Regions from separate parts of the Paenibacillus sp. NPDC056722 genome, predicted to be linked through region 3. Evidence: predicted binding sites of a transcription regulator. Region 3 holds the regulator's gene; each other region holds the start of a gene.
The links. The regulator Rex, encoded in region 3, represses fermentation and respiration genes when NADH is low (regulators of the CRP and FNR family bind a similar motif). The targets are predictions, from matches to a motif close to TTGTGAAATATTTCACAA.
Positions count from the first base shown of each region.

Region 1: qoxA (cytochrome aa3 quinol oxidase subunit II) is a predicted target of Rex. The motif match lies at 2,092-2,109, and genes of this name have one in related genera.
Region 2: ACFRAM_RS14890 (formate/nitrite transporter family protein) is a predicted target of Rex. The motif match lies at 1,554-1,571, and genes of this name have one in related genera.

Region 1 covers NZ_JBHTYV010000008.1:184,577-187,861, reverse strand. Annotated here, with positions in the region: gene qoxB (cytochrome aa3 quinol oxidase subunit I) at 1-813, opposite strand, end outside; gene qoxA (cytochrome aa3 quinol oxidase subunit II) at 855-1,856, opposite strand; gene ACFRAM_RS19745 (polysaccharide deacetylase family protein) at 2,346-3,285, shown strand, end outside.
Region 2 covers NZ_JBHTYV010000005.1:199,227-202,511, reverse strand. Annotated here, with positions in the region: gene ACFRAM_RS14895 (FAD-dependent oxidoreductase) at 114-1,478, shown strand; gene ACFRAM_RS14890 (formate/nitrite transporter family protein) at 1,671-2,498, shown strand; gene ACFRAM_RS14885 (MFS transporter) at 2,887-3,285, shown strand, end outside.
Region 3 covers NZ_JBHTYV010000001.1:954,159-957,443, reverse strand. Annotated here, with positions in the region: gene dinG (ATP-dependent DNA helicase DinG) at 1-1,235, shown strand, start outside; gene ACFRAM_RS04435 (redox-sensing transcriptional repressor Rex) at 1,651-2,304, shown strand; gene ACFRAM_RS04430 (amidohydrolase) at 2,291-3,285, shown strand, end outside.

The DNA.
Region 1 (3,285 bases), on a different contig from region 3:
GTTGGCCCATAGCATATCCATACCGCCGTTGGCCATCGTAAAGAATTGAGAGCCGAACAAGCGGTCGAACATCATCAGCGCCAGTGCTATCGTAAGCACCGGGAAGGCGAATACGATGATAACGTTGGTGATCAGAACAGACCAGGTGAACATTGGCATGCGCATCAACTTCATGCCTGGTGCACGCATCTTCAGGATGGTTACGATGAAGTTAACCCCTGTTAACATTGTACCGATACCAGAGATCTGCAGCGCTAGAGAGTAGTAGTTGTTACCTACCGTTGGGCTGAATTCAATGCTTGCCAGCGGGAAGTATGCGGACCAGCCGGCATCCGGCGATCCCCCGATAACAAAGGAGATGTTCAGCAGCATCGCTCCGAAGAAGAAGAGCCAGAAGCTGACAGCGTTCAGACGCGGGAATGCCACGTCTCTTGCGCCGATTTGTAACGGCACGATAACGTTCATCAGACCGATGATAAATGGCATGGCCATGAAGAGAATCATGATCAGACCGTGCGTGGTAAAGACCTCGTTATAGTGCTGTGCGTCGAGAAATTTCATTTCTGGTGCTGCGGTCTGCAGACGCATCATAAGCGCGTCGATACCGCCGCGGAACAGCATCAGCAGGGCAGCCAGGATATACATGACCCCGATGCGTTTATGGTCAACTGTAGTCAACCATTCGCGCCAAAGGTAGCCCCACTTCTTGAAAACGGTGAGTCCAATGATAATCGCCAGCGTGGCCAGCGCAATACTGACCATAGCTCCGTAGATTAGGACCCCTCCGTGAACCTTAAACTTTTCCAAATCCATTAGGGATGACTCCTTTCAGGTATTCACACTGGCAATAGAGCCTAGTGGTGTCCTTCGTGTGTACTCTCGTCTACCGGCTGAACCTCTGTATCGGGTTTGCCGTCAAATATGGTCTCACTAGAAGGCGCCGGAGATGGGTGAATTTTCTTGTTCTCCTTATGCTCCATATTGCCGTTATCCATATCCATTTCCATGCCGTCATGGCTCATATGGTCACCATGGTTGCCTGGAGGCGGACTGAAGGTTAAGTGGTTAGAGGAGTAGGTTTTGCGTCCAACAAAATCGGTCTTCAGCAATGTCTTGAATTCATCCTCTGTCAGCGGTTGTGCGGTTTCCTTAACATCCTTTACCCAACCATCATAATCTTTCTGTGGCATGACGAGTGTTTCAAATTCCATGTGGGCGAAGCCCTTACCGCTAAAGTTCGAGTTTCTGCCGAGATAGGAACCCACGGTGTCAGCTGAAAGATGAAGGGTTGTGAGCATGTCATTCATCGCATATTTTTGCCCTGCGAGCTGAGGAACCCAGAAGCTGGTGATACTGCTGAAAGAGTACAGTCTGAACTCTACAGCGCGGTGAACAGGAATGTTCACGTAGTTCACGGTTTCAATGCCTTCCTCCGGATAGCTGAAATGCCATTTCCAGTTCGAGGATGAGGCGTAAATCACAAGCGGTTTCTGGTTTTTATAATCTGCAGCAACGTTCTCTACAGCGCTTGTTGATTTTACAGTTACCACAGAAAGGAAAGATACAATGATGATTGGAATGGCGATCCAAATCGCCTCCAGCCATTTATTGCCCTCTTCATGTGGTGGAATGTACCCCTCGTTGCTCTTTTTCGCTCGGTACTTCACAATAACAAAGATGTATAAAATGTAGACAACAGCCAGAACGCCGAGCATCACCAGTATGGAGAGGATGATCGTGTCTGAGATCGTTCTTGCAGCCGGACCTTTCGGGTTCAATACAGTTATGGAACTGCAACCCGGCAGGAGGAGAATCAGGCTGAGGAACAAAGCGTATAACGGCCCTTTTTTGTTCATGTTGAACTCCTTCCTTCAATAATTCTTCATCTTTAGCCGAAATCATTAACCTCTATATATAGTAAGAAGTCCGAGGGTAGATTGCAAAAGACATATTTTATCATTTTTCCTATTTGCGTCCTTAAATATGGCGATCTCGTTAAATATTTGTGTTGGAATTGTTACAACTCTCTAATGATGTGACATAGATCACTGTAGTGACGCTGTTTTGTGGATATTTTTAATTGTTCGAAATTTGTTCAATAATTCACTAATGTTACTAATTTCGCCACAATTATTTTGCTCCAAATATGCGGTTTTTAACCGCTTTTTTATTGCTGTGACAGGATTCGACGAAAGTTGCGCTATTTTTTGAAAAAATACGCTGAACTTAATATAGTGTCTAATTGGTAACAACTTTTTATGCACTTGGTTACAATCTCTCAAATTTCATTGTATGTATCTATGGTAGAGTAATAGAAAATATACATAGATAGGGAGATCCTGCCGGTGTCTACTAAAAAGTTGTTGCTATTATTCATTGCATTTTTTGTAAGTTTAGGATGGGTTCATGAAAGTGAGGCTGCTGGCTTGCAAGCCCTGAAGCTAGGGGTTAATGATAAACTGACCGGAATCGAGGCTGTATCTGTAAAAGATACTTATTATGTTCCGCTGCGAGATTTGGCGCAGGAATTGGGCTGGACGCTGAACGGGCTGTCTGATGGAATCAGTGTGAATGCCGGAGGCTCTTCGCTCAAGCTGTTGAACGACCATGCTACAGCTACGCTGAATAATGGAAGCAAGGTCGCGATGGATACCTTTCTACGTGGTGGCAAGCTCATGGTTCCGGTACGAGTATCAGCACTCCTAGGGTATACTATTTCCTATGTTCCGGAGCAATATTTACTGAGAGTACAGAACAGTGCAGCCAAACTTAATGATGCGGCATTTGTTAGCCAGTATAAGAAGGAATTGCAGCCGATGACAGGGACTGGCTCTCAGACCCCAACAACGTCCGGTACCACTATGCCTGTTAATTCAGGAAAGCCAGGAACAACGGTATACATGACCTTTGATGATGGGCCGTCGGCTACCACTACGCAACTGCTCGATATCCTGGCAAAGTATAAGGTGAAGGCGACGTTCTTCATGCTGGGTCCGAAAATGAACACCTATCCTGAACAGGTTAAGCGTACTGCGAAGGAAGGCCATGGTCTTGGCCTGCATGGAATGACGCACCGTAAGGAGAAGTTCTACGCTTCCCCGGCCGCTGCTCTTGGTGAAATGAACAACGACAATGCCATCCTGAAGAAAATCACTGGGACTGGTACTTCCCTGATTCGTCCGCCATACGGCAGTAAGCCTTATTTCACCAATGCATTTAGAGACAAGGTTCTGACGCAAGGGTATCACCTCTGGGACTGGAATGTAGACTCGGACGACTGGAAGT
Region 2 (3,285 bases), on a different contig from region 3:
TTGCAGAAATAGACTTGAAATGTGATAAAAATCACAATATAATCAGTTCATAAAGTGAAATAAATCACAAACAAATAATATATAAGCTTTTCAAATTGGAGGAGGAAGAAATCATGAAAGTAGCAGTCATTGGATGTACCCATGCCGGAACCGCAGCCATCGTTAACACAGCCCAGCTTTATCCAGACGCCGAGATTACGGTGTACGAACGCAACGACAATATTTCGTTCCTGTCCTGCGGGATCGCCCTTTATGTAGGCGGTGTTGTTAAGGACCCTCAAGGACTCTTCTATTCCTCGCCAGAGAAGCTCGCTGAGCTCGGGGTGAAGACGAACATGCGTCATGAAGTGATTGCGGTGGACACCAAAGCCAAGACACTCCGGGCCCGCAACCTTGCGAATGGACAGGAATTTGATGATACCTACGACAAGCTGATCATGACTACCGGCTCTTGGCCGATTATTCCGAAGCTGGAAGGCATGGATCTGGACGGTATTCTGCTCTCGAAAAACTACAATCACTCCAACACTATCATTGAAAGAGCCCAACAAGTGAACCGGATTACGGTAGTTGGCGCCGGATATATCGGAGTAGAGCTGGTTGAGGCGTTCCAGATGAACGGCAAACAGGTAACCTTGATCGACGGGGAAGAGCGGATTTTGAGCAAATACCTGGACGAAGAATTCACAGCTCCTATCGAGCAGTCGCTGAAGGATCATGGTATTACCTTGGCGCTTGGTGAGAAGGTTAGCTCTTTTGTGGGCGAGAATGGCAAGGTTACTAAGGTTATCACAAGCAAAGGCGAGCATGAAACTGAGCTGGTGATCCTCTGCATCGGCTTCCGTCCTAATACGGAGCTATTGAAAGGCCAGGTTGACATGCTGCCGAACGGCGCGATTGTTGTGAACAATTATATGGAGACTAGTGCGCCGGATGTCTTCGCCGCTGGCGACAGCTGCGCGATCCACTACAACCCAACTGGTAAAAATGCTTACATTCCGCTGGCAACTAACGCTGTACGGATGGGTACTCTGGTGGCCCGTAATCTTGTCGCCCAGACTATTCCTTACATGGGCACGCAAGGAACATCCGGCATCAAGATCTATGAAGATAACATTGCCGGGACGGGACTGACGGAGGAAGCTGCCAAGGGTGAAGGTATGGAAGTGGATAGCGTTATGATCACCGACAACTACCGTCCGGAGTTCATGCCTACATTCGAGCAGGTGCAGCTCAAGGTTGTGTTTGAACGTGCGACACGCCGCATCCTGGGTGCGCAGATTATGTCCAAAATGGATTTGACGCAATCCATTAATACGATTTCGGTCTGCATCCAAAATAAGATGACGGTGGATCAGCTGGCCTTTATCGACTTCTTCTTCCAGCCGCACTACAACAAGCCTTGGAACTTCCTGAATACTGCCGGACTGCAGGCATTGCCGAAAACCCTGGCTGCCAAGGAACCCGCGCTAGTGTAATATCATCATATTTAAACCGGAGCCAGAGTACTGGCTTCGGTTTTTTTGCGTGTTCAAACGCTAATTATGACATGTCAGTGAAAATTTTCACTTGTCTTTTGCAGTAGTGATTATTATCACGTTAATGTCTTATATGACACGCTACAATGGCATAAAGGAACAAATTTAAAGTATTAAAAGGGGATACGAACCATGGCTTATAACAAACCTCAGCAAATTGCTGAAGCAACGGTGGAGAACGGAATCAAGAAGGCGCACAATCCGCTGAGTACCGTCCTTATACTTGGCTTCCTGGGCGGTGCCTTTATCGCCCTCGGGTTTTTACTGGATATCCGCGTGATTGCATCCGCGCCTAAAGAATGGGGCTCCATTGCGAATTTCATCGGGGCTGCAGTCTTCCCGGTAGGTCTGATCCTTGTGCTATTGGCAGGAGCGGAACTGTTAACAGGCAATATGATGGCGGTGCCGCTAGCCTTTATGGCGAAGAAGATTTCATTCAAGGAAGTCGTCAAGAACTTGACGCTAATCACACTTAGCAACTTGGCAGGGGCCTTGTTTGTTGCCTATTTCTTCGGGCATGTCGCCGGGCTGACGTCAGACGGAGTCTATCTGGATAAACTGGTGGATATGGCGGGACATAAGCTTGAAGCCGGATTCCTCCCGGCTTTCGTCTCTGGTATCGGCTGTAACTGGCTAGTCGCCTTGGCGGTATGGCTTTCCTACGGCGCAGACAGCTTCAGTGGCAAAATCCTGGGCATCTGGTTTCCGACCATGGCGTTCGTCGCCATCGGCTTCCAGCACGTTGTAGCCAATATGTTCCTCATTCCGGCGGCTATTTTTGAGGGGCACTATTCCTGGTACGAGTATTTTATGAACTTTATTCCGGTCTGGTTGGGAAATCTGACAGGCGGGGCTATCTTTGTAGCGGCAGCCTATTGGGCAGCTTACTTGCGCAAGGCGCCTACGGCGGTGCAAGCGGTGGACAGCATGTCTGTTGCCAGTGCGAAGAAGCATGCTTAATGCGTAGCACAGGGCTACGTTGATGAACAGACATTCTCTGGGGTTCGCAGGTCCTGAAGTCAAGTTACAGGCATGCTTCCTTGGGGGATGTTTTTTTGTACCATTACATAATAAAAATTCGCCGCGGTCTCGACTCGGGGGAACGAAATCGAAACGCACGGCGATTCTAATAGGGAGTGTTTCTTAGGCTCTATTACCCTGGGAATACGGGGGTGAATCAGAGTCATTCTAGACAATGGAGAACGGTCATCTCGTTGACTTCGATCACTTTGATATAATATCGCGATGATGCGACAATGCGGCAGTGTACATGCTTGCCCTACAGCTACTGATGGGAGGATACTGGTGGAATTGACGACACCAATCTTACAGAGGATGTACACTAGTTATGAGGTTTTTATCTGCTTATCCTAAAGAAGTAAAAGTATTTCTGATTGCCAGCCTGATCAATGCGACGGGCAGTGCGCTGATGTGGCCGCTCGTGACCATGTATGTGTTCGATGAGCTCGGACGCAGTATGAAGGATGCCGGTCTGGTCATTCTGATTCAATCCCTGGGAGGGATTGCTGGGCAACTGCTGGGTGGCTCCCTGTACCATAAAGTTGGCGTGAACCGCCTGATCGTCGGAGCGCTCGCCATGAACGCCCTTGCGTTGTTCACTCTTCCGGCCGCCAGTCACAATTGGACGATTTTCATGATCGTGATGGGGTTTGTGGGGCTATTCAATTCGTTGTCACTCCCGGCTATTCAGGCCTTTATTGGTTTTCGCTTTGCCAAGCAGCGGGGT
Region 3 (3,285 bases):
CATGGGATGTATTAAGCGAGAGGCTGTACACTCTCCTGCCGGAGCGCAGCGATGCGGCCGCAGGGGAAGCGGGACAGCTTGTGCTTCGTCTCCAGCCGGGAAGCAAGCCGAAGGACTGGGAAGAGCTGGCGGCATTAGAGAATACAATGCACCTGAGCCTCAGCGAAGTCATCCGTAAGGGTGAGAAGATGCTGAGCGAGATGCGTGAACAGGATGGTCAGTCCAGCTCGGACAGTCTGGTGACCGATCTTGGGGGTCTCTTTAAGGATTTGGGCGCCATTCGCGAACAGGTGCGCTTCTTTATGAATCTGAACGACGTGAATGTTGTCTATTGGCTGGAAGCCAGCACTAATTATCGCAGCAAGTCCCTGCAACTCTATGCGGTGCCTGTCGATGTCAGTGCCCAGCTTAAGGAGCTGTTCTTCGACAAGAAGAACAGCATCGTGCTGACCTCGGCCACATTGTCGGTCGATAAATCATTCCAATTCATGATTGACAATCTGGGGCTCGGCGAGGCAGCGGAGCAGGGGCGTCTGATGACCTCGCTGCTGCCTTCTCCGTTCAAGTACCGTGAACAGGCCCTGCTGGTCATTCCGCGCGACTTCCCGAGCGTTAAGGGCAGCATAGGCGATGCCCGCTTTGTGGACACGCTGGTGCAATCACTGGCGGAGGCTGCGGTAATCACACGCGGACGGATGCTGGTGCTGTTCACTTCTTACCGTATGCTGCGCCAGGTCTATGATCCCCTGAAGGAAGCTCTGGCTTCACAGGATATCAGTGTACTGGGCCAGGGAGTCGAAGGTGGAAGCCGTAGCAAGCTGATCCGCCGTTTCCAGGACAGCAACGCTTCTGTGCTGCTTGGTACAAGCAGCTTCTGGGAGGGCGTAGACATTCCGGGCGAGGCCCTAACCTGCCTGGCCATCGTCAGACTGCCGTTTCAGCCGCCGAATCATCCGCTCGCGGAGGCTAAGGCTGAGCTGCTACAGGCGCAGAAGAAGAACCCGTTCATGAAGCTCTCCGTGCCGCAGGCGGTTATCCGCTTCAAGCAGGGCTTCGGCCGTCTCGTTCGGACGGCACAAGACCGGGGGATCGTTATTGTTTATGATACCAGGGTGATTGAATCCTATTACGGTAAATATTTTCTGTATTCGCTGCCCGGTCCCAAGATGGAGCATATGAAGACCGAGCAAATGGTTCCCCGAATTGCAGAATGGCTGGAGGAAGGGGGCAAATAATGCCCCTTTCATTCCTCGTGTAATGCGTTATTTTCAACAATCGGATTAATCTATATAGAACACATTAATGATCTCCGAAGTGTAATTAACGGCATTTTTGTACCCTAATAAGTCTGAAGTTAAGGGTGTACTTAAATTAAGAGCAATAATGTACCTTAAATCTTCCGTAATACGCTTTCGGGGTGCTTTTTTGAAAAATAAGATACAATAATGCTCTTATTATCCTTTTTAAGTATTTATCTAGAAAAATAAGGTGCGGAAATACTGTTAGTTGGGGAAACAGAGCTATTTTTCACTGGTTTAAGAAAGCCGATATAGGGGAAGATGGATTTGCGACTTATAGCCCTAACTTCACCAGAGTAACGCTTTGTCTTCTGTTTGAATCTTTATTTCACTTAATCTAGGAGGAGAAAACATGAAATCGGATAAAATCTCGGAGGCGGTGGTACGCAGACTTCCTGTATACCTGCGATTCCTCAACGATCTCCAAAAACGTGAAATCTCGACAGTTTCTTCTCAAGAACTTGGTCAGAAGCTGGATCTTAACCCCGCCCAGATCCGTAAGGATCTGGCTTATTTTGGCGACTTCGGCCGTAAAGGTATCGGTTATGATGTATCTTATCTCATTGAGAAGATCCGCCATATCCTGAAACTGGATCAGCAAATTAACGTGGCTCTGGTAGGCGCCGGTAATCTTGGACATGCCTTGTCCAACTACAATGCTTACTTGAAGGACACGATGAAAATAACCGCTATTTTTGATTCCTATGATCCCAAGGTAGGTCAGAAAATCAACTCACTCATTGTACAACCCATGAAGGATCTGGGCAGCACTATCCGTGAGCAGGGCATCCGTATCGGCATTATTACTGTACCGGATACCGAAGCGCAGAATGTAGCTGATATCCTGGTGGAATCCGGTATTGAAGCGATTTTGAACTTTGCACCTGTAATTCTAAAAACGCCAGCGCATATCCGTGTTCATGCGGCCGACTTCACAACGGATTTGCAGAGCCTGGCTTATTATTTGCAAGATGGAAAGGAGGAGATTGGGCATGAGCAGCAGTAAGATTCTTATCCGTAACGGGAAGTTTCTTGTGCCTGGGTCTCCTCTGTCTGTGTTGAACGGCTGTATGATCATTGAGAATGATCTCATCACATACATAGGCGAAGAAGAGCCGTGCCTTGAAGAAGAGCTGCAAGTGATCGATGGCAGCCGTCTGCTGTTCATGCCTGGTCTGGTGAATACCCATGGTCATGCGGCGATGTCGCTGCTGCGCGGCTATGGTGATGACCGGACTCTTCAGGTCTGGATGCAGGAGAAAATGTGGCCGATGGAGGGCAAGTTTACCCCGGATGATATCTACTGGGGAAGCTCGTTATCCATACTTGAAATGATGAAGGGCGGCACGACGACCTTTTTGGACATGTATGACAAAATGGACCGGGTAGCTGAGATTACGGAGCAGTCCGGCATGCGCGGGGTTCTGACACGCGGCGTTATCGGTCTATGTCCGCCGGAGGTACAGGATGTGAAGCTGGCTGATGCTGTCCGGTTCGCTCGCGACTGGAATGGCAAGGCAGACGGCAGAATTACAACGATGCTGTCCCCGCATTCTCCTTATACTTGCCCGCCGGAGTTTTTCGTCAAGTTCGTACAGGCGTCCCATGACCTGGATCTGCCGCTGCATACGCATATGTCGGAGACAAAGCGGGAAGTGGAGCAGAACGTAGAGGAATACGGACTGCGCCCTGTCGAACACTTGGAAAAGCTGGGCATGTTTACACGACCATCTTTAGTCGCGCATGGTGTGCATTTGAATGACGAGGAGATCGGGATTCTGGCCCGTCACCATGTCGGGGTCTCCCATAACCCTGGGAGCAACCTGAAGCTGGCTAGCGGCATTGCCCGGGTTATCGACCTGCTGAATGCAGGTGTCACCGTATCGCTTGGCACGGATAGTGCAGCCAGCAACAACAATCTGGACTTGTTTGAAGAGATGCGTCTGGCAGCTCTTATCCATAAAGGATTCAGCGGTGATCCCACAGC